DNA from 2 places in the Dechloromonas sp. A34 genome. Region 1 is predicted to be linked to the other one. Evidence: predicted binding sites of a transcription regulator. Region 1 holds the regulator's gene; the other holds the start of a gene.

What was found. Region 1 encodes FliA, which starts transcription of late flagellar genes. Its sites were predicted from a motif close to CTAAAGTTNNNNNNNNNNNNGCCGNTA; they were not measured.
Region 2: miaB (tRNA (N6-isopentenyl adenosine(37)-C2)-methylthiotransferase MiaB) is a predicted target of FliA. The motif match lies at 9,401-9,427, and genes of this name have one in related genera.

Annotation. Positions count from the first base shown of each region.
Region 1 covers NZ_CP102486.1:1,524,262-1,535,225, reverse strand. The annotation lists gene flgC (flagellar basal body rod protein FlgC) at 1-57, opposite strand, end outside; gene flgB (flagellar basal body rod protein FlgB) at 68-478, opposite strand; gene flgA (flagellar basal body P-ring formation chaperone FlgA) at 636-1,313, shown strand; gene flgM (flagellar biosynthesis anti-sigma factor FlgM) at 1,368-1,661, shown strand; gene NQE15_RS07685 (flagella synthesis protein FlgN) at 1,661-2,125, shown strand; gene NQE15_RS07680 (OmpA family protein) at 2,138-2,623, opposite strand; gene NQE15_RS07675 (flagellar motor protein MotB) at 2,620-2,919, opposite strand; gene NQE15_RS07670 (flagellar motor protein) at 2,919-3,659, opposite strand; gene NQE15_RS07665 (RNA polymerase sigma factor FliA) at 3,652-4,404, opposite strand; gene NQE15_RS07660 (MinD/ParA family ATP-binding protein) at 4,404-5,294, opposite strand; gene flhF (flagellar biosynthesis protein FlhF) at 5,287-6,282, opposite strand; gene flhA (flagellar biosynthesis protein FlhA) at 6,752-8,836, opposite strand; gene flhB (flagellar biosynthesis protein FlhB) at 8,837-9,979, opposite strand; gene NQE15_RS07640 (chemotaxis protein CheA) at 10,150-10,964, opposite strand, start outside.
Region 2 covers NZ_CP102486.1:1,239,996-1,250,959, reverse strand. The annotation lists gene NQE15_RS06275 (nitrate reductase cytochrome c-type subunit) at 1-247, opposite strand, end outside; gene napA (nitrate reductase catalytic subunit NapA) at 321-2,834, opposite strand; gene NQE15_RS06265 (chaperone NapD) at 2,831-3,088, opposite strand; gene ahpC (alkyl hydroperoxide reductase subunit C) at 3,387-3,950, shown strand; partial or broken gene ahpF (alkyl hydroperoxide reductase subunit F) at 4,053-5,597, shown strand; gene gstA (glutathione transferase GstA) at 5,695-6,300, shown strand; gene NQE15_RS06245 (hypothetical protein) at 6,307-6,564, opposite strand; one part of gene NQE15_RS06240 (IS3 family transposase) at 6,984-7,852, opposite strand; one part of gene NQE15_RS06240 (IS3 family transposase) at 7,852-8,098, opposite strand; gene NQE15_RS06235 (hypothetical protein) at 8,373-9,089, opposite strand; tRNA gene NQE15_RS06230 (tRNA-Met) at 9,306-9,382, opposite strand; gene miaB (tRNA (N6-isopentenyl adenosine(37)-C2)-methylthiotransferase MiaB) at 9,515-10,852, shown strand; gene NQE15_RS06220 (PhoH family protein) at 10,833-10,964, shown strand, end outside.

The DNA of each region.
Region 1 (10,964 bases):
CATCGACTGCGCCGTCATGGCGCTGGATGAAACCTGGAAGACGTTGAACAGGCTCATTCATGGCTCCTTAGCTATTGGTCGAGGCGAGCGCGCTGCGTACGCCGCGGAACTTATCGCTGATCAGTTGGGTAAGAATCTGGTACTGCATGGCGTTCTCAGTGATCTGGGTCCGCTCGACATCCATGTCCACCGTATTACCATCGACCGCCGACTGGGTTTCCGTCCGGAACTTGAGGATGGCCGGACCGCTGTTGCCACTACCCTGGAGGTGCCCGGCCGAGGTGGTCGCCAGATTGACCTCGCCGACGCCTTTTCGACCACTCATCGCCTGCTGCATGGCGGCCTCGAAGTCGAAATCGCGCGCTTTGAAATGCGGGGTATCGGCATTGGCGATATTGGAGGCCAGCACCTGATGGCGCTGGGTCCGCAGATTCAGGGCCTGGCTTAATACGGAAACGTGCTGTTCAAGGCTTGCCATCATTCGCTCCAAAGATTCGATGGAATAAAAGCACAGTCCATGCCACAGCCAATTGTCTGGGTTTGCCGGCGATTTTCGGCAAACCCAGAGGCTCCGGCTCGGCAAAACTTGCCGGACGAAGCCCCCACGACATTCATCGATCAGGCAAAATAGCCGGATGCTGCCTCGCAATCTCCTGATCATCCTTATCGCCATCCTTGCCGCACCAACCCTGGCGGCCGAAGCGGATATCGTGCTCGACACCGCCGAGCGCTTTGTTCGCCTGCAAACGCAAGGCCTCCCCGGCAAAGTGAAGATCACCATGGGCAGTCTCAATCTCAGCCGACTCCCGGCCTGTTCCGCCCACGAAGCCTATCTGCCACCGGGGGCTCGCCTGAGTGGCAAGACCCATGTCGGCGTCCGCTGCCTCGGGCCGAATATCTGGAATGTCCTGGTGCCGGTACAAATTGCCGTCACCGGCAATTACGTCACGACCGCGCGCGCGCTGTCTGCCGGCCAGTCCGTTCAAGAGACCGATCTGGCAACGCTCTCCGGCGACATGTCCAGCCTGCCAACCGGAGTCGTGACAGACCCGCAGAACGCCATCGGCAAGGTCCTGCGCAATTCACTGGGCGCCGGCCAGCCGCTGCGCAGCGATCAGTTGCTCGCCCCCCTGGTTGTTCGTCAGGGGCAGTCGGTTCGCGTCATCTCGAAAGGTCCGGGATTTGCCGTAAGCGGCGAAGGCAAGGCAATGAACAACGCTGCCGAAGGCCAGATGGCACAAATCCGGCTTAACTCCGGCCAAACCGTCAGCGGTATGGCCCGCGCCGATGGCAGCGTTGAAATATCTTATTAGATTAAAGTTTCTCCCGTTGCAGCCGATAATCAGTTCAAGCCCTAAAGTTTTGAGATGACCATCATGAAGATCGACAGTTCATACAAGCCAACGACCCCGAGCCTGGCCCCCAAGGCGCCCGCCGCCCAGCCAGCCCCGGCCGCGACGACGGCGGAAGCGGTCAGTCTGAGTCAACTGGCCGGCAGCCTGCAGGGGAGCGAGAAACCGCCGATCAACTCGGCGCGCATTCAGGAAATCAAGCAGGCCATTTCGGAAGGTCGCTTCAAGATCAATCCGGAAGCCATCGCTGACCGCCTGATCGAGTCGGCGCGCGACCTGGTGAATATCAGCGGCAATCGCCAAGCCTGATGACGACAGTTGCAGCGATTACCAAGCGGGAAGTTGAACTGATTTCGCGCTTTGTGGCGCTCCTGAAGAACGAGCAAGAAGCGCTCAAGCAGGGCGACGCTTCCGCCCTGCCGGAGACCGGAGCCGCCAAGGCGGAACTGGTCATCCAACTCAACGCCCTGGAAGACGAACGGCGCTCGGCGCTGGGTGGCAGCGGCGACGACAACACCCGTGCCGCCATGACGCGCTGGTTGGCCGAGCATCCGGCCGAGCACGTGGTTGCCGCCCGGTGGACGGAGTTGCTCGCCCTGGCGAGCGAGGCCAAGGAACTACATCAAATAAACGCCAGCCTGGTGGACATGCACCTGCAACAGACCAAGGAAGCACTGAGCATCCTGACGCGCCAGCCCCCGCAACATTTGCTCTACGGCAGTGATGGCCAGGCCGCGCCGAGTAGCGGGAGCAGCATTGTCGACTCGGCCTGAGGGCCTAGCGGCTTAACCCGGCGGCGCGATGCCCCCGATTTCGGTCGGCTCCTCTGGCCGATTCGAATCGATCAGGACACTCACCCGGCGATTGCGCGCCCGACCTTCCACGGTCGTATTGGTTTCCAACGGCCGCGTTTCGCCGTAGCCGATTGCCGTCAGGCGTTCGGCGCCAACCCCCCCATCATTGAACAGACGAAGTACGGTAGTCGCCCGCATCGCCGACAATTCCCAGTTCGAGGGGAACTGCGGTGTCGCGATCGGAATGTTGTCAGTGTGCCCCTCGATGGTGATCGGAAAATCTGAAACCGCCAGAACCTGGGCGATCGCCAGCATCGCACCGACCGACGCGGACTGGAGCTTGGCCTGCCCAGGCTGAAACAGGATGCTGTCGTTGATTTCGATGGTCACGCCGCGGCTGGTTTCGAGCAGGCGCACCTTGCCTTGGGCGACCAGCGGTTGCAAGGCATTCATGATCTCGCTGGCGATATTTTTCATTTTTTTGCGCTGCTCGACCTTCTTCTGATCAGGCAATTTGTCGGGCTTGGCAATCGGCCGCGGCGGAATCGGCGGCGCCCCTGAATGGTGGCAATGGGCTGCCCGCCGGGTTGGGCGGTGGTATTGGTGAACGCATTGGACAGCGAATTGGAGAGCACCTTGTACTTGCCCTCGTTGACCGACGAAATGGCGTACATGACGACGAAGAAGGCAAACAACAATGTAATGAAATCGGCGTAGGAAACCAGCCAGCGCTCGTGGTTTTCGTGCTCTTCCTCGCGACGGCGACGGGCCATTAGAGCAGATAACCCCTGAGGCGGCCCTCGATGATCCGCGGATTGTCCCCCAGGGCGATGCCGACCAGGCCATCGATCAGCATTTCACGGGAGGCTACCATCCGCGAAATGTAATACTTGAGTTTGCCGGCGATCGGCAGGTAGATGAGGTTGGCAAGACCGACGCCATAAATGGTCGCCACGAAAGCCACGGCAATGCCCGCCCCCAGTTTGGTCGGATCGGAAAGGTTCTCCATGACGTGGATCAGCCCCATGACCGCGCCCAGAATCCCGATCGTCGGCGAATACCCGCCGGCGGAATCCCAAATTTTTGCCGACTGCCGCCACTCGTCTTCAAAAGTGCCGATCTCAACTTCCATGAGCTCCCGAATGCGCTCCGGATCGGCGCCGTCGACCAGGAGCTGCAAGCCTTTCCGAGTGAATTCATCCTTGATGCCGGGAATGTAGTTCTCCAGGGCGAGCAGCCCTTCGCGACGGGACTGCTGGCTCCAGGTCAGGATTTGGTCGATCATCCGCTTTTGCTCGATGACCGGCGGCACCCAGACCCATTTCGCCATTAAGACACCACGCTTGAAGACGTGGAATGGGCTTTGCAACAGGACGGCACCCAAGGTCCCGCCGAGAACGATGAGCAGTGCGGTTGGCTGAACCAGTGAGCCGACATGCCCGCCCTCGAGAATCTGGCCGCCCAGGATGGCGATCAGGCCTAGAGCAAGGCCGGCCAGACTGATCTTATCCAAGCTTCTTCTCCTTACTCCGCTTCTTCACCGCCGGCAGTTCGCCAAGAACCTGACTACGCAGGCGGGCGATCGCCTGACTATGCAACTGGCAGATCCGGGATTCGGTGACCTCCATGATCTCGCCGATTTCGCGCAGATTGAGATCCTGTTCGTAGTAGAGCGCCATCATCATTTTTTCCCGGTCCGGAAGCTGGCCGATGGCTTTTACCAACATCTCCCGGAGATTACGGTCTTCGAGAATATTGGCCGGATCGGCTTTGTTGTCGGTGAAATGGCGCTCGAGAAAGTCGTCATCACCTTCGCCGGCAAAATCTTCGAAGTAGACCAGTTGATGGCCGCGCGCATCCTGGAGGGTCTTCTGGTAATCCGCCAGCGACATGCCCAAGGCGTCGGCGAGCTCGCGCTCCGACGGGGCGCGGCCGTGCTCGTGCTCCAGTTGGTTGATCGCCCCTTCGATACGACGCAGTTCGCGACGCAGATTGCGCGGCAACCAGTCGTTCTCCCGCAGGCCATCGAGCATGGCACCCCGCACGCGCTGGGTAGCATAGGTCTCAAACTGCGCCCCGAAGCCTTCCTGATAACGGTCCATGGCATCGAGCAGGCCCATCATGCCGTTCTGGACCAGATCATCGAGCTGTACGCTTGCCGGCAGGCGCGCCATCAAATGATAGGCGATACGTTTCACCAGCGGTACGAAGCGCTGAACCAACTGGTCCCTGTCTGGCTGCCCGGCAGCGGTATACATCAGGCTCGTAGTACGTTCGGGGTTATGCGTTGGCTCAAGTGTAGCAGTTGCTGCATGAAATGTTCGACCCCGCCGGTCTCGCCTTCGCCACGCTGCCAGTAGAGCAGATCGGAGGCGATATCGCGGAAGGCGGCGGCCGATGCGGAATCGGGCGCCTGGATCAGAACCGGGCGACCGAGCTGGAAGGACTGACGCAGGGACTCGTCGAGAGGAATGGCGCCAGCATAGTCAAGACGGGCGATACCACGCTGCGCTGCGACCTGAGCGATATTTTCGTAGATCGAACGGGCATCCGGCTGACTGCGCACCTTGTTCACCAAAATGCGGAAGTGCTTGCGCGCAAAGGCGTGACTGACTTTCTTGATCAGCGAATAGGCCTCGGTGATCGAGGCGCTATTGCCGGACAGCACGACCACGGCCTCCTGCGAGGCCAGACCGAAAGGCGAGAAGCCGTTGGGGTGGGCCATGCAGGCATCGACCAGAATGATGTCGATCGGGCGCTCCAGACCGGACATCGCATCGAGCAGGGTCTGCTGCTGCGGCAAGGAGAGACGGCCCAGTTTGCGAACTGCCTTGGCGGCCGGCAGCACGCGCAGGCCTTGCATCGGCTGAAGCAGAACCTGCGACAGGGCCAATTCGCGCTGCACCACATTGAGCAGGTCGTAGCGGGAAACCAAGCCGAACGATGAGGCAATGTCGTCGCGCGAGGCATGCTCGTCGATGATCAGCACCTCTTTGCCGAGACGCGCCAGTGCGACACCGAGGTTGGCGACCGCGACGCTGCGCCCGACCCCCTCGCAACCGGCGACGAAGGTCACCACCTGCAACTGCTGACCACCTCCGAGCAGGCGGCGCAGTCCGGCCGCCTGGTCAACGCGGAAGTCAGCCACGACGACCTCCGACCGAAACCATGCCGGCATTGGCCATCATCAGCGCAGGCTCGACACCGGTATGCTTGTGCGGAGAGCTTTCCGGCACATCCTTGAAGGCACGGTGCATCAGGTAGCCGCGATTGGGCAGATGCAGGTCTTCCGGGACGCGCTGACCGTTGGAAACGTAATGTAGCTTCAGGCCGTGGCGCATGATGACGTCGAGCGGCGTTGCCAGGGTAGCCGCCTCGTCGATCTTGGTTAGGATACAGCCGGCCAGATTGTCACCTTCATAGGCACGCACAACGTCGTCAAGCGTATCACCGCGCGAGGTGGACGAGAGCAACAACAGGCGCTGCACATCGCAACCGGCCAGCATGTCGGTGAGTTCCGGCACCAGCTTGTCCTTCTGGCTCATGCCCATCGTGTCGATCAGGACCATGTGCTTGTGCTGCAGCTCTTTCAGGGTTTGGCGCAGTTCGACTGCGTCCTTCACCAGATAGACCGAAACCCCCAGGATCCGGCCGTAGATGCGCAATTGTTCGTGGGCACCAATCCGGTAACCGTCAGTTGTCACCAACGCGACCTTGCTCGGACCATGGCGCAGGACGCAGCGCGCCGCCAGCTTGGCGGTCGTCGTCGTCTTGCCGACCCCGGTCGGACCGACCAGAGCATAGACGCCACCGCGATCGACGATGTCACCCTCGTTGCCGATGGTGAACAAGGCGCGGTCGGCCGCTCCCTTGACCCAGGCCATGGCCTGGACAGCATCCATTTCGACCGGCAGATCGGTCAGCAGGTCGCGTGAGAACTGTGGCGAAAACCCGGCATCCAGCATCTGCCGCAGGACATCGGTTTTCACGGGTTCCGAACGCGAGGCCTCGCCCCAGGCAAAACCGGCCAGATGCTGTTCGACCATCTTGCGCAGGGAACGGATTTCTTCCATGACTTCCATCGGCACGACATCGGCCTCGGTCCGGCGCGGCGGCGGGCTGGCCGGAGCCTGCATGCGCGTGGCCGGGCGGGATTGGCAGCGGGCGGCATGGTGCCGGTTGATTGCTGCGGACGCGCCGTCTCGAGGTTGCGCAGCGATCCGGTACGCGGAATGCCGGCATTGACCGACCCCTGCGGGCGGGCGGCGGGCACCGGTGCCGGTTGAATCGGCGGGCGGGGCTGCGGGGTAACCACCGTGTGCGGGATGGCGTGCCGCTGAATCGGCTGGGCGGCCTGGGCGCGAGCGCTACTCAGCGAAACCCGGTAGTCGTCTTCGACTTCCAGCGGCGACGGACGACGTTCGGCGGCGGCTGAATCAGCAACCTGGGTCGGCACGATCATGGCCATGTCACGGGCGGCCACCGCCATGATCTCGACCCCTCCGGGAATGCCACGATTGGAAAGGATGATCGCGTCGTTGCCGAGCGTCTCCTTCACTTTTCTCAAGGCGTCCCTTGCATTGGCGGCGATGAATTTTCTGACGTTCATGTTCTACCTCCGATAACCGAGGTCACCTTGATAATTCGATTTTCTGGAACTTCGTTATGGGCCAGCACCTTCAGTTGCGGCACGGTGCGGCGCAGGAAACGGGAAAGCAGCAGGCGCAGGCTGGCCGGAACGAGCAGGACGGCGGGCAGCCCCAGGCCTTCCTGTCGTTGGGCCGCCGCCGCAGTCTCGCGGACCAGCGTATCCGCCAGCCCGGGCTCGAAACTGGTGTTATCCGATCCGCCGCTGACGGCTTGAGCCAGCAGCCGTTCCAGGGTGGGATCGAGCGACATGACCTGCATTTCGGCATTACCCGGGAAGATCTGCTGGACAATCGCCCGGCCCAATGCATTGCGGACCTGGGTCGTGAGTTCGTCGGCATTCTGGGTACGTGTGGCGTGATCGGCCACCGTCTCGATGACGGTACGCATATCACGGATATGGACGCCCTCGTCGAGCAGGTTCTGCAAAACTTTTTGCAGCGTGCCCAGGGGCAGCACCTTGGGCACCAGATCTTCGACCAGCTTGGGCATGTCCTTGGCCAGGTGATCAAGCAGTTGCTGCACTTCCTGACGTCCCAGCAATTCGGCGGCGTGCGTCAGGATCAGGTGATTGAGATGGGTGGCGACCACAGTCGAGGCATCGACCACAGTGTAGCCATAGGCCTGGGCCTGCTCGCGCTGGGCGGCATCGATCCACACCGCCGGCAGGCCGAAGGCCGGGTCCTTGGTCGCTGCACCGTTGAGCGTTCCGGCAACGCGTCCCGGGTTGATGGCCAGGAACTGACCGGCAAAAGCCTCGCCGGTGCCGACTTCGACCCCCTTGAGCAGGATGCGGTAGGCATTCGGCTTCAATTCGAGGTTGTCGCGGATATGGACCGGCGACACCAGGAAGCCAACTTCCTGGGCAAATTTCTTGCGAATCCCACGGATACGCCGCAGCAACTCGCCATCCTGCGACTTGTCGACCAGTGGAATCAGGCGATAGCCCACTTCCAGACCAAGCACATCGAGCGGTGCGACATCGCTCCAGCTGGCCTCGACCGCTTCCTGCATCGGTGCCGGCGCGACTTTGACCGGTGTTTCGACGATCGTCCGTTCGGCCTTCGCCATCGTCCAGGCCAGCCAGCCCAAGGTCGACGCCAGGAGCAGGAAGACCAGGTTCGGCATACCCGGGATCAGACCGAGGGTGCCGACGATCGCGGCGGTAATGGCAATCGCCTTGCTGTTGCCGAACATCTGGCTCACCACCTGCTGGCCGATATCGCGATCATCGGAGACCCGGGTGACGACCATGCCGGCGGCAATCGAAATGATCAGGCCGGGGATCTGCGCCACCAAGCCATCGCCAATGGTCAGCAAGGTGTAGTTCTTGGCGGCCTGGGCTATCGCCATGTCGTGCTGAAGGACCCCGACGATCAAGCCGCCGACAACATTGAGCAACATGATGACGATGCCGGCGATCGCGTCGCCACGCACGAACTTCGAAGCACCATCCATCGAGCCAAAGAACTCGGCTTCGCGGGAAATCTCGGAACGACGGCGACGAGCGTCCTCTTCACCGATCAGCCCGGCATTGAGGTCGGCATCGATGGCCATCTGCTTGCCGGGCATGGCATCGAGGGTGAAGCGGGCGGCGACTTCGGCAACCCGCCCGGCACCCTTGGTGATCACGACGAAGTTGATCACGACGAGAATTATGAAAACGATGATCCCGACCGCAAAATTACCCCCGACCAGGAAGTGACCGAAGGCCTCGATCACTTTGCCGGCGGCATCCGGACCGGTGTGGCCTTCGAGCATCACGACTCGGGTCGAGGCGACATTGAGCGACAGCCGCATCAGGGTCGTCACCAGCAAGACGGTGGGAAACACCGAGAAATCGAGAGTTTTCTGAGTATTGACGGCGACCAGCAGCACGAGCACCGAGATGGCGATGTTGAAGGTGAAAAACAAATCCAGGACGAAGGCCGGCAAGGGCAGGACCATCATCGACAGGATCATCAGGATCAGTACCGGTGCAGCAATCTGCGTGCCGGTCAGACGCCCGAGGATGCCCTGCATGCTGAGTGAGGAGGCGGCCATTTATGCGGCCTCCGGCACAAGTTCTAGCGGCACGGGCAACTCACGCGGGGGCGTCGGATAGGCCCCGCCCGCCTGCCGCCAGTTGGCCAGCTGATAGATGTAGGCGAGTACTTCGGCAACTGCGTTATAGAGGGCGCCGGGTATTTCGCGGTCGAGGTCGGCATGCTTGTGCAGCGCCCGCGCCAGCGGTGGCGCTTCCATGATCGGTACGGCGTTCGCCATCCCGACTTCTCGGATCTTCAGGGCAATCGCGCCCATTCCCTTGGCCACCACCTTGGGTGCCGACATTCCGGCCTTGTAGGACAGCGCCACGGCATAGTGCGTCGGGTTGGTGACGATCACGTCGGCCTGCGGCACCGCCGCCATCATGCGCTTACGGGCGGCCTGCATCTGCAGGCTACGGATGCGTCCCTTGAGCTGCGGGTCGCCCATCATTTCCTTCATTTCCTGCTTGACCTCTTCCTTGGTCATTTTCAGCTTGTCGAAGTACTGCCAGAGCTGGAAAGGCACGTCGGCTGCAACAACGAGGATCAGCGTCGCGACCAGCATCAGAAAAGAAAATGTCACCAGCTGCCCGGCATGCGCCAATCCGGCTTCGAGCGGCTCAGCCAGCAGGCCGAAGATCTCGTCGCGCTCCTTCCAGATCAGCAGGATGGCAACGCCACCCACCAGGCTGGCCTTGAGGACCGCCTTGCCCAATTCCATCAGGCTTCCCCAGGAGAACATCCGGCCGATGCCGGCCAGCGGATTCAGGCGCTTCAAATCGGGGGTCAGCGCCTGCGTTGAAAACACGAAGGCGTTCAGGAAAAATGGCGGCAGCACCGCGGCAAGGAGCAGCAAGGCAAAAAAGGGCGAGAAGGCAAGCAGGGCGTCGCCGGAAATCTCCACCAGGCGCGGCAACATCAGAGAAGGTTCGCGCATGAATTCGGGCTCAATCGACAAGGCCTTGCGCGTGATAGCCATGGAACGCTGCATGAACCAACTGCCCATCATCCAGAACGCGGCACCGGCCGAGATCAGGACCAGGAAAGTACCTAGTTCGCGGGAATGGGGGACCTGACCCTTCTCGCGCGCCTGCTCTAGGCGGCGGCCAGTAGGCTCTTCTGTTTTCTCGAGGTCGCTCTCTTCCGCCATAGCCGTCATCAGGTATCGATGAGGCTATTATAGGAAAAAACTAGAAAAATTAAAGAGGTACGTGTGTTTATTTAGCCGGTTTCTCAGATGCCAGCTGCAAGCGCATGACAACATGGTAAACCTGCAAAAAAGAAAAGAGGGGGCAAGCCCCCTCTCAACTCGTTGACCTAAAACGGGAATCAGGCGAAGTCGAGCGCCCGCAAACCAGCAGCCATGTCCGGATGCTGCCCGAGATCAGCCAGCAATTCTTTCATGTCCAGAATCAACACAATCTGACCGTTCGACAGCGTGGTCACCCCCGCCACTCCCTTCGGCCGGAAATCTTCAAGCGACTTGATCACCGCATCGTCGCGTCCAGCGAAGCTGTCGACGCCGAGAATGAAGCTGCGCTCGGCCGTTTGCATGAAGACGCCGTATTCAGGATATTGCGTCAGCGGCCAGCCCAGCATACGTGCCAGCGAGATGGCCGGCAAAACCTCGCCGCGGACGACCAGGGTCTCCTTACCCCCGACCTCCTGGATCCGGCTTTGCTCGATCGGCAGGATTTCCCGGACCAGCGACAGCGGCAACGCGAACGGTTGATCGCCGAGCAGGACCAGCAGCACCGGCAGAATGGCCAGGGTCAACGGCAGGGAAATGATGAAGATCGATCCCTTGCCCGGCTCCGAGCGAATTTCGATCGAGCCGTTGAGCTTCTGGATGTTGGTTTTGACGACATCCATCCCGACTCCGCGCCCGGAAACGTCGGAAATCTGGGATTTGGTCGAGAACCCTGGCAGGAAAATCAAATTCAGACTTTGCCGTTCGTCGAGAGTATTGGCCTCCTCTTCGGAAATCAGACCCTTCTCGACCGCCTTAGCCCGGATGCGCTCGGCACTCATACCCTTGCCGTCGTCGGCAATGATCAGGACGATATGATCCCCCTCCTGACGCGCCTCCAACCGCACCAGGCTCTTCTGGGGCTTACCTGCCGCCTGCCGTTCGAGCGGCATTT
Region 2 (10,964 bases), 280 kb from region 1:
CCATACACTTGTTGAAGTTCTGAGTAATGTTGTAACCCTTGATGCTGTGCGGGATCAACGGCGGCTGTTTCTGGAAATTCCGGGGAATGGTTTCCTGATCCTTTTCAGGCCGGAACATGTCGACCTTCGAATTCCCCTCGATTGTCACGTTACCGATTTCGTTGACCAGTTTTTCCTGCGCGCCGACGCCACTCACTCCCGAGAGGAGTACAGCGGCCGCCAGCACCAGAGCAGGGATAAATTTCATGGTTTCTTACCTCCGATGGACGGCCGGATTGCTCCGGCCGCTTATTCGTTCATTTGTTTGGCACTGCGCGGCGTCAGGCCCGTGTCACCTTGACGGCACACTTCTTGTAATCGGTTTCTTTCGAAATCGGGCAGGTCGCATCCAGCGTCAACTTATTGACCAGGCGGCCAGCGTCGAAGAACGGAATAAAGACTAGGCCGCGCGGCGGCTTGTTGCGACCGCGAGTTTCGACACGCAACTGAATTTCGCCACGGCGCGAAGCCACCTTGACCTCCATGCCACGCTGCAGTCCACGCGCCTTGGCGTCGTCCGGATGCATGAACACCACGGCATCCGGGAAAGCCTTGTAGAGTTCGGGGACGCGGCGAGTCATGGTGCCGGTGTGCCAGTGCTCAAGGACGCGACCGGTGGACATCCAAAGGTCGAAATCCTTATCCGGAACCTCGGCAGCCGGCTGGTAAGGCAGCGCGAAGATCACTGCCTTGCCGTCCTTGTGGCCGTAGAACTTTACGCCCTCGCCCTTCTTGACGTAAGGATCGTAGCCTTCGCGGAAGCGCCATAGCGTTTCCTTGCCCCCAACTACCGGCCAGCGCAGGCCGCGAGCCTGGTGATAGGTTTCGAACGGCGCCAGGTCATGGCCGTGGCCGCGACCGAAGGCGGCGTATTCCTCGAACAACCCCTTCTGCGCGTAGAAACCGAGGAGCTTGGCTTCGTCGTTGTCGAAGCCGGGCTGGATTTCCGTGGCCTTGAACTTGTTAACCACGCCGTTGGCGAACAGCGCGTCATACATCGTCTTGCCCTTGAGCTTCGGCGCCTTGGCCAGCAGTTCTTCCGGCCAGACTTCCTCCATCTTGAAGCGCTTGGCGAACTCGATCAGCTGCCAGAGGTCGGAACGTGCCTCGCCCGGCGCCTTGACCTGCTGCCGCCAGAACTGCGTGCGGCGCTCGGCATTGCCGTAGGCGCCTTCCTTCTCGACCCACATCGCGGTCGGCAGGATAAGGTCGGCTGCCATTGCCGAAACTGTCGGGTAGGGGTCGGAGACGACGATGAAGTTCTCCGGCTTGCGCCAGCCCGGATAGAGCTCCTCGTTGATGTTGGGACCGGCCTGCATGTTGTTGTTGCACTGCTGCCAGTAGAAATTGACCTTGCCGTCCTTCAGCGCCCGCGCCATGGCCACCGCGTGGAAACCGACCTTGTCGGGGATGGTGCCTTCCGGCAGCCCCCACAGCTCTTCGGTGTGCTTGCGGTGCTCGGGATTGGTGACGACCATGTCGGCCGGCAGACGATGCGAGAAGGTACCGACTTCGCGCGCCGTGCCGCAGGCAGACGGCTGGCCGGTCAGCGAGAACGGGCTGTTGCCTGGCTCGGAAATCTTGCCGGTCAGCAGGTGGATGTTATAGACGAGGTTGTTGGCCCAGGTGCCACGGGTATGCTGGTTGAAGCCCATGGTCCAGAACGAGACGACCTTGATCTTCGGATCGGCATAGAGCTCGGCCAGCGCCTTGAGGTCCTTCTGGGCGACGCCAGACAGCTTGGAAACCTTCTCGACTGTGTAGTCGGCGACGAATTTCTTGTATTCCTCGAAGGTGATCGCTTCGGACTTGCCGGTATCGCCCTTCGGCTTGCCGTCGGCACCAGGATAACCATTGCTGGTCGCATCCTTTTCCAGGGCATGCGTCGGGCGCAGGCCATAACCGATGTCGGTGGCGCTCTTCTTGAAATTGATGTTCTTGTCGACGAAAGCCTGATTCACCTTTCCGTTCTGGATGATGTAGTTGGCGATGTAATTGAGGATCGCCAGATCCGTCTGCGGCGTGAAGATCATCGGGATGTCGGCCAGCTCGTAGGAGCGGTGCTCGAAAGTCGAGAGCACGGCAACCTTGACGTTCTTTGAGGACAGCTTGCGGTCGGTGATCCGCGTCCAGAGAATCGGATGCATCTCGGCCATGTTCGAGCCCCAGAGCACGAAGGCGTCGCCATGCTCGATGTCGTCGTAGCAGCCCATCGGCTCGTCGATGCCGAAGGTGCGCATAAACCCGGCAACAGCCGAGGCCATGCAGTGGCGGGCATTGGGATCGAGATTGTTGGTGCGGAAGCCGGCCTTCATCAGCTTGGCGGCAGCGTAGCCCTCCCAGACCGTCCATTGGCCGGATCCGAACATCGCCAGGCCGTTCGGCCCCTTGGCCTTCAAGGTCGCCTTGGCCTTCTCTTCCATGATGTCGAAGGCCTGTTTCCAGGAAATCGGCGAAAAATCGCCGTTCTTGTCGTACTTGCCATCCTTCATGCGCAACAGCGGCGTCTTCAGGCGGTCGCTGCCGTACATGATCTTGGAGAGGAAATAGCCCTTGATGCAGTTCAGACCGCGATTGACCGGCGCATCCGGGTCGCCTTGGGTGGCCACGACGCGGCCGTCCTGGGTACCGACCAGCACGCTGCAGCCGGTGCCGCAAAAGCGGCAGGGCGCCTTGTCCCAGCGAATTTCGTCCTTCTGCGGTGCTGCCACTGCGCTGGCCGCCGGCAAGCCGGCTGCCGAAATGGCCGCTGCTGCTGCGTTGGCCTTGATGAAATCCCGTCGATTGAGCTTCACGCCTCTACCTCCTCGGTATCTGACTCGTCGCCGCTATATTGATAAACCATGGCTACCGATGCGACGCCGGGAAGACCATGCAAAGCCACGTAACTGTCCGCAGCCGAATTCGTATCGTCGTCTTCCAGCGTGACGACCACCTTACCTTCCGGGGTACGGGCATGAATCTCCACCCCCGGCAACTGGAGCAACGCGGCACAGGCCTCCTCGAGGCGTGCTGGAGCTATGTACAAAATGGCACTGGAGATATTCATCCGGCCTGATCCTCCTGGACGATTTGCAGTCAAGAGCTGCTATGGATGGCAATGATCCGCATCCTACCCCCCAAAGACTTGATTTGTATCAAGCAGATACCGCTGACAGGAGGCACCTAGTTCGAATGAGAGGAGATGGCTAGTTCTTTGTAACTAGGTGATAGGGAGCCAGCTTCCTGGACGCAATGACAGAATAGCCAATCTCTATTCTGTTTATTTGTTCAATCAATTGGTCCAATTAGGCAGCGATACTTAATATGGCGTTGTGTTCAATTTCTAACCACCAGGAGAAACCCAGATGTCGATCATCAATTCCCAAATCAAACCGTTCAAGGCAACCGCTTTTCACAACGGCAAGTTCGTTCCCGTTTCCGAAGCCGACCTCAAGGGCAAGTGGTCCGTCTTCTTCTTCTACCCCGCCGACTTCACCTTCGTTTGCCCCACCGAACTCGGCGACATGGCCGACGTCTATCCGGAGTTCAAGAAAATCGGTGTCGAGGTGTACTCCGTGTCGACCGACACCCACTTCACCCACAAGGCCTGGCACGACACCTCCGACACCATCAAGAAGATCACCTACCCGATGATCGGCGACCCGACCGGCGCCATCACCCGCAACTTCGACGTGATGATCGAGGAAGAAGGCCTGGCCCTGCGCGGCACCTTCGTGGTCAATCCTGAAGGCGAAATCAAGGTCGCCGAGATTCACGACCTGGGCATCGGCCGCGACGCTTCCGAACTGCTGCGCAAGATCAAGGCAGCCCAGTACGTAGCCTCCCACCCCGGTGAAGTCTGCCCGGCCAAGTGGCAGGAAGGCGACGCCACCCTGGCCCCGTCGCTGGACCTGGTCGGCAAGATCTAAGGCAACGCTGAACCCCGTCGCTCCCGCCCGGAGCGGCGAGGATTTCAACGCAAAGCCGGCCCTCTCCGGCTTTCCAATGAAATTCTGAACCGGGAGCAAGACATGCTTGACGCCAACATCAAAACGCAACTCAAGGCCTACCTCGAAAAGCTGCAACGCCCGATCGAACTGGTCGCCTCGCTCGACGACAGCGCCAAGGCCGAGGAAATGCGCGGCCTGCTGGTCGACATCGCCGCACTCTCGAGCCAGGTCAGCCTGCGCGAAAACGGTAGCGCCACGTTGCGCCCCTCTTTTGCTATCGGCCTGCCCGGCGAAACGCCGCGCATCCACTTTGCCGGCATCCCGATGGGCCACGAATTCACCTCGCTGGTTCTCGCCCTGCTGCAGACCGGCGGCCATCCGCCCAAGGTAGACGCCGAAGTCATCGCACAGATCAAGGCCCTGCCCGGCAGCTTCCGGTTCGAGACCTTCATCTCGCTGTCCTGCCACAACTGCCCGGACGTCGTGCAGGCCCTGAACCTGATGGCTGTGCTCAACCCTGGTGTGACCAGCACGATGATCGACGGCGCGATGTTCCAGGGCGAAGTCGAGCGTCGCAAGATCATGGCCGTGCCGACCGTTTTCCTGAATGACGCCGAGTTCGGCGCTGGTCGGATGACGATCGAGGAAATTATCGCCAAGCTCGACACCGGCGCCGCCGCCCGCGATGCCGAAAAAATCAATGCCAAGGAAGCCTATGACGTGCTGGTCGTCGGCGGCGGACCGGCCGGCGCTTCGGCCGCCATCTACGCAGCCCGCAAGGGCATCCGCACCGGCCTTATGGCGGAGCGTTTCGGCGGCCAGGTCATGGACACGCTGGCCATCGAGAATTTCATCTCGGTGAAGGCCACCGATGGCCCGAAGCTGGTCATGGGCCTAGAGGAGCACGTCAAGGATTACGAGGTCGACGTCATGAATCTGCAACGCGCCGCCAGACTGATTCCCGGCGACCTGATCGAGGTGCAACTGGAAAACGGCGCGACGGTGAAGAGCAAGTCAGTGATTCTGGCCACCGGTGCCCGCTGGCGCGAAATGAACGTGCCCGGCGAGCAGGAATACCGCGGCAAAGGTGTCGCCTACTGCCCGCACTGCGACGGCCCGCTGTTCAAGGGCAAGCGCGTCGCGGTGATCGGCGGCGGCAACTCGGGCGTCGAGGCGGCGATCGATCTGGCCGGCATCGTCGGCCATGTCACGCTCCTCGAATTCGACAGCAAGCTGCGCGCCGATGCCGTGCTGCAGCGCAAGCTGGCCAGCCTGCCGAACGTGACGGTGATCACCAGCGCCCTGACCACCGAAGTCAGCGGCAATGGCGAGAAGGTCGACGGTCTGCTCTACAAGGAGCGCAATACCGACGCGGTCAAGCGCATCGACCTCGAAGGCATCTTCGTGCAGATCGGCCTGTTGCCCAACACCGATTGGCTGAAAGGCACACTTGAATTGTCTCAACGCGGCGAGATCGAGATCGACGCCAAGGGCCAGACCTCGGTGCCCGGCGTGTTCGCGGCCGGCGACTGCACGACGGTGCCTTACAAGCAGATCATCATCGCCATGGGCGCCGGCGCCACGGCCTCGCTGAGCGCCTTCGACCACCTGATCAGGAGCTCGGCCCGGCCTGAAGCCAAGCTGGAACCTTTTGGCATATCCTTGCCTCTGAAGTTAACTCCGGCTGCTGCCGGAGTTAACAATTACAGCCAAGGAGACGCTCATGAAACTATTTCTGAAAGCCGGCGCTTGTTCCCTGTCGCCGCACATCGTGCTCGAAGAGTCCGGCCTGCCCTACGAAACCGAAGCCGTCGATCTCAAGACCAAGGTCACGGCCAGCGGCGCCGACTACTGGGCAATCAATCCCAAGGGTTATGTGCCCGCCCTGCAACTGGACAGCGGCGAGGTGCTGACCGAAGGGCCGGCCATCGTCCAGTATCTGGCCGATCAGGTGCCGGAAAAGAAACTGGCCCCGGCCAACGGCACGCTGGAACGCTATCGTCTGCAAAGCTGGCTGACCTTCATTGGCACCGAGCTGCACCGCTCCTTCAGCCCCTTCTTCAATCCCGCCAGCAGCGACGACTGGAAGGCTGCCGCCTTGGGCAACCTGGAGCGCCGCCTGGACTACGTAAATACCCAGCTGGCCGGCAAATCATACCTGCTCGGTGAAAACTTCAGCGTCGCCGACGCCTATCTGTTCACCGTCCTGAACTGGACAAAATTCGTCAAGCTCGATCTCGCCCGCTGGCCCAACGTGGCCGTCTATCACGCCCGCGTCGGAGCCCGGCCGGCCGTACAGGCTGCACTGAAAAGTGAAGGCCTGGCCTGAGAACGCTCAGTGCGCTGGCGGCACCGTCAGCGTGTAGGCGACGTCTTCGGAAACAACCATATCCATCAGTGCGTCCATAAAGCCCTCGTCGACCTCATTCGTCCAGGTGCCCTCGATATCATCCGTCACCATCGGCTCGAAGGTAAGGTCCAGATACTGACCGTTTCCCATGCTCAGGATATCGATGCCATCCGAGGTCTTCGCCAGTTCCCAATCGTCCGGGACTTCCATTTCGAGCTTGATCGTAACCGTCACATTCTTCATTTCAGCAATCTCCTGTCAGTGATCGTCAGAGGGCAGCAAATGGCGAATGGTTCGCGACAGCATGCCATTTCCGCCGGCGTAAACGGAAAAACCCGCTGACGAATCAGCGGGTTCCCGTGTTTCTGGTGGTGATGGGCAGAATTGAACTGCCGACCTGTGGGTTATGAAAACCTTACACAATACTTTTTTCCACTGATTAGGGCGCGCTTGATAGCAGCCCGCCACCTTGGCCGACAAGATTTCCGGAAGGGTTTTCCCGCCGAAAAATTTTAAGCACTGAAACCTGCCCAAGGGAGCGCATCATTGAAGCTACAGGCGCGCCCGGACCAGAACTGGACCAGACGCCGCCCGGTCCTGGCTTGAGGTGCCCCCGGATTTAGTGCCAAGGGCGTTTTAGTAAAAGTCCTTGGTTTGCACTTCTAAAGACATCCTTTCCCGACAGAATCATCGGGATCACTGGATCGATGCTTGGCCGCAAACTCTGCCGGCGTCAGGTAGTCCAGTGAGCTATGCGGCCGATGCTGGTTGTAGTCTCGGCGCCAAGCGGCAATCAGGATACGAGCCTGGGGCAGGCTCGTAAACCAATGGTCGTTCAGGCACTCATCCCGGAACCGGCCATTGAAGCTCTCGATGAACGCATTCTGCGTCGGTTTGCCCGCCTGGATCAGCTTGAGCTGCACGCCGTGCTGGTAGGCCCATTGGTCTAATGCCTTGCCAGTGAATTCTGGCCCCTGGTCAGTCCGGATCGCCTTGGGATAGCCCCTGAAACGAGCCGCCTGATCGAGCACACGGGTCACGTAATGTCCTGATATTCCGAAATCAACGGCGAGATCGATGGCCTCCTTGCTGAAGTCATCGACGATGGTCAGCACCTTGATCCGGCGGCCATTGGCCAATGCGTCACTGACAAAATCCATCGACCAGACCTGGTTCGGTGAGGACGGCAATTCCAGCGCCTGCCGCTCAACGGCTACACCATGTCGCTTCTTGCGGCGCCGAACCGACAGCCCGGCATCGCTGTAGAGGCGATAGATACGCTTGTGATTGGCCTGAACCCCCTCACGGCGAACCAAGGCATGCAGACGGCGATAGCCGAACCGGCGGCGCTCGCCGGCCAGTTCAACCAGCCTTGCCTGTAATTGCTCGTTCTCTGGCTGCACTTTCGATTCGTAATGCAGGACCGTGCGCGATAAACCCACCAGCAGGCAGGCACGGCGCTCGGAAATCGCTGTCGATTCCTGCATCACCATGACTACCTCACGCTTTTGCCGGGGGCTCAGCGTTTTCGGCCTAAAGCGGCCTTGAGTGCCTCGGCATCGAGGATCGATTCCGCCAGTAGCCGCTTGAGCTTGCCGTTCTCGGCTTCCAGCTCTTTCAGGCGCTTGGCGTCCGGAACCGTCATGCCGCCAAACTTCGCTCGCCAGTTGTAGAACGAGGCATCACTGAAGCCATGCTGCCGACACAGTTCCTTGATCGGTATGCCAACTTCTGCCTGCTGCAAAAAGCCGATGATCGGGTTGCCTGTCACGATCAATGACGTCCGGAACGGCACCAAGGGGGATGTATTCGACAACTTCGTGCCCCGTACACCACGGGCGGCCGCCGCTGTTCCCCGGCTGGTGATCCTGTTCGACGGGCTGGATACTTCGAAAATATTCATTCCCGATCCGCCAACGCCTGAAACAGATTGATCTGAAGCCCCGCCGTGACAGCGGGGCTTTTTTCTGACCGGGTAATCTAAAGATAGAAATGGGGATAAAGAAGCAACAGATTACACCGGACTATTTATTGCCCCTGGCAAAGACAGTTCAGAAGATCAGTCGCTTCTCGGGGCCTGTCCCGACCTCCTTCAAATTCGGAATCTGTTTAACGATCTTGGTTCGATTTGCCTTGTCGTGACCAAGCTGTGCAAGCACCTGCCCGACCGCAGAAGCAGCATAGCCTCCCTGCTTGTTGGGTTTAAGTTGCTGCCGAATTTTAGTGATTGCTGTTGTAACAACAGCGTTATCGGGTTTGGTGTCTGATTGATTGGCAGGGCGCGCTGTAGCGACGTCGTGTATAGGCGCTGGCGCTACTTGTGCGGCAGCGACTTGAGGTGATGGTAAGACCACCACTGGTACGTCAGTGACCAAGGATGTGCCATTAGAGGACGACCCCACCACGACCATGGCGTTGTGCCCCTTCTGCACCAAGCACTCGGCTGCCGCCACTAGCAGGTCGTCGCGAGAAAAGATCACCAGCAGCACGGCTGAGTCTGGCTGTCCGTGATAGAACGGTGCAAGCTCAAACATCAAGCGAACATCGGCGGACTGTTTGCGGGGCGGCGCCACATGGCATGCCACTTCGATGTCCGGACGGGCCTCCTTGAGAGCCAACTCCCAGTTTCTAACACGATCTCCTACACCGTTGCCAGCGACGATGGCTTTGGCGGACTCACGCCCGATAGTTTTCAGAAACCGGGTTAGCGTTGTGGCAAGGATCGGTGCTTGGTTATCCGCATCGACAAAAAGCAGTGTGGTTGCCATAAGGCTGCATGTGGAGCTGAGAGAATTTGGTGAGAGGATCGTACATCAACTCTACGCGGGTGACATGGCCGGCACTCTGCTTACCCCGATCATCTAATCGGAGGAAAGACCTCAAGGCCGAGCATATGGAGGGCCTACCACTGCCAAATTTGGACCAGAAATGGACCAGAAACAAAAACGGCCAACCCGCTTGGGTTGGCCGTTTCCATGTACTGGTGGTGGTGATGGGCAGAATTGAACTGCCGACCTGTGGGTTATGAATCCACCGCTCTAACCAACTGAGCTACATCACCACGCTTTGAGGGCGCGGATTATAGTTTGCCGAGCTTTCTCCGGTCAAGGCATTTGCGCTCGGTTATAATGAACACCTTTCCGGCGGCCCCGTTGCCGAACCGGCAACCCCTGATTTGCAAAGTAATTTACCCATGCCCAAGAAATTATTCATCCGCACTTTCGGGTGCCAGATGAATGAGTACGATTCGGACAAGATGGCCGATGTGCTCAATGCTTCCGAAACAATTGTCAGGACCGAGAACCCCGAAGAGGCCGACATCATCCTGTTCAATACCTGCTCGGTGCGCGAAAAGGCGCAGGAGAAGGTCTTCCACGATCTGGGCCGGGTCCGGCACCTGAAACAACTGAATCCCAATCTGGTGATCGGCGTCGGCGGTTGCGTCGCCAGCCAGGAAGGCGATGCCATCGTCGCCCGCGCCCCTTACGTCGATATCGTCTTCGGCCCGCAGACCCTGCATCGCCTGCCGCAACTAATTGCCGAGCGCAAAGCCAAGGGCAAGGCTGCGGTCGACGTCTCCTTCCCGGAAATCGAGAAGTTCGACGCCATGCCGCCGGCCGAAGTCAAAGGTGCCTCGGCGTTCGTCTCGATCATGGAAGGCTGCTCCAAGTTCTGCACATTCTGCATCGTGCCCTACACCCGCGGCGGCGAAGTGTCGCGGCCGTTCGAGGACGTGCTGACCGAAGTCGCCGGCCTGGCCGCCAATGGCGTCGTCGAGGTCACGCTGCTCGGCCAGAACGTCAATGCCTATCGCGGCGACATGCCGGGCACCGACGAGAAGGCTGACCTGGCGATGTTGATCGAGTACATCGCCGAAGTTCCCGGCGTCGAGCGCATCCGCTACACGACCTCGCATCCGCGCGAAATGTCGCAGCGCCTGATCGATACCTACGCCACGGTGCCGAAGCTGGTCTCGCATCTGCACCTGCCGGTCCAGGCCGGCTCCGACCGCGTGCTGGCGGCGATGAAGCGCGGCTACACGACGCTCGAATACAAGTCGATCATCCGCAAGCTGCGCGCGGCGCGGCCCGACATTTCGCTGTCCACGGACTTCATCGTCGGCTTCCCCGGCGAAAGCGACGACGATTTCGAAAAGACCATGAAGCTGATCGACGAGGTCGGCTTCGACAACTCGTTCTCCTTCGTCTATAGCCCGCGGCCGGGCACGCCGGCCCTGGAACTCGACGATTCGACGCCGGCCGCCGTCAAATCGGCCCGCCTGAGCCGCCTGCAAAAGCGCATCGACGAACAGGCCCAGGTGATCAGCCAGGCCATGGTCGGAAGCGTCCAGCGCGTACTGGTCGAGGGCACCTCGAAGAAGGATGTGCACGAACTGGCCGGACGCACCGACAACAACCGCATCGTCAACTTTGTTGGCAACCCGCGGCTGATCAACACCTTCGTCGATGTCCGCATCACATCGGCACTGGCCCATAGCCTGAGGGGCGAGATTGTCATCCGCGAAGACTAGGCCCGCGCCGAAGAGCAAACCGGTCGATATCTCGCTGGCGCCGGTCGACAACACGCTGCTCGCCAATCTCTGCGGCCCGCTCGACGAGAACATCCGGCAGATCGAAACCGGC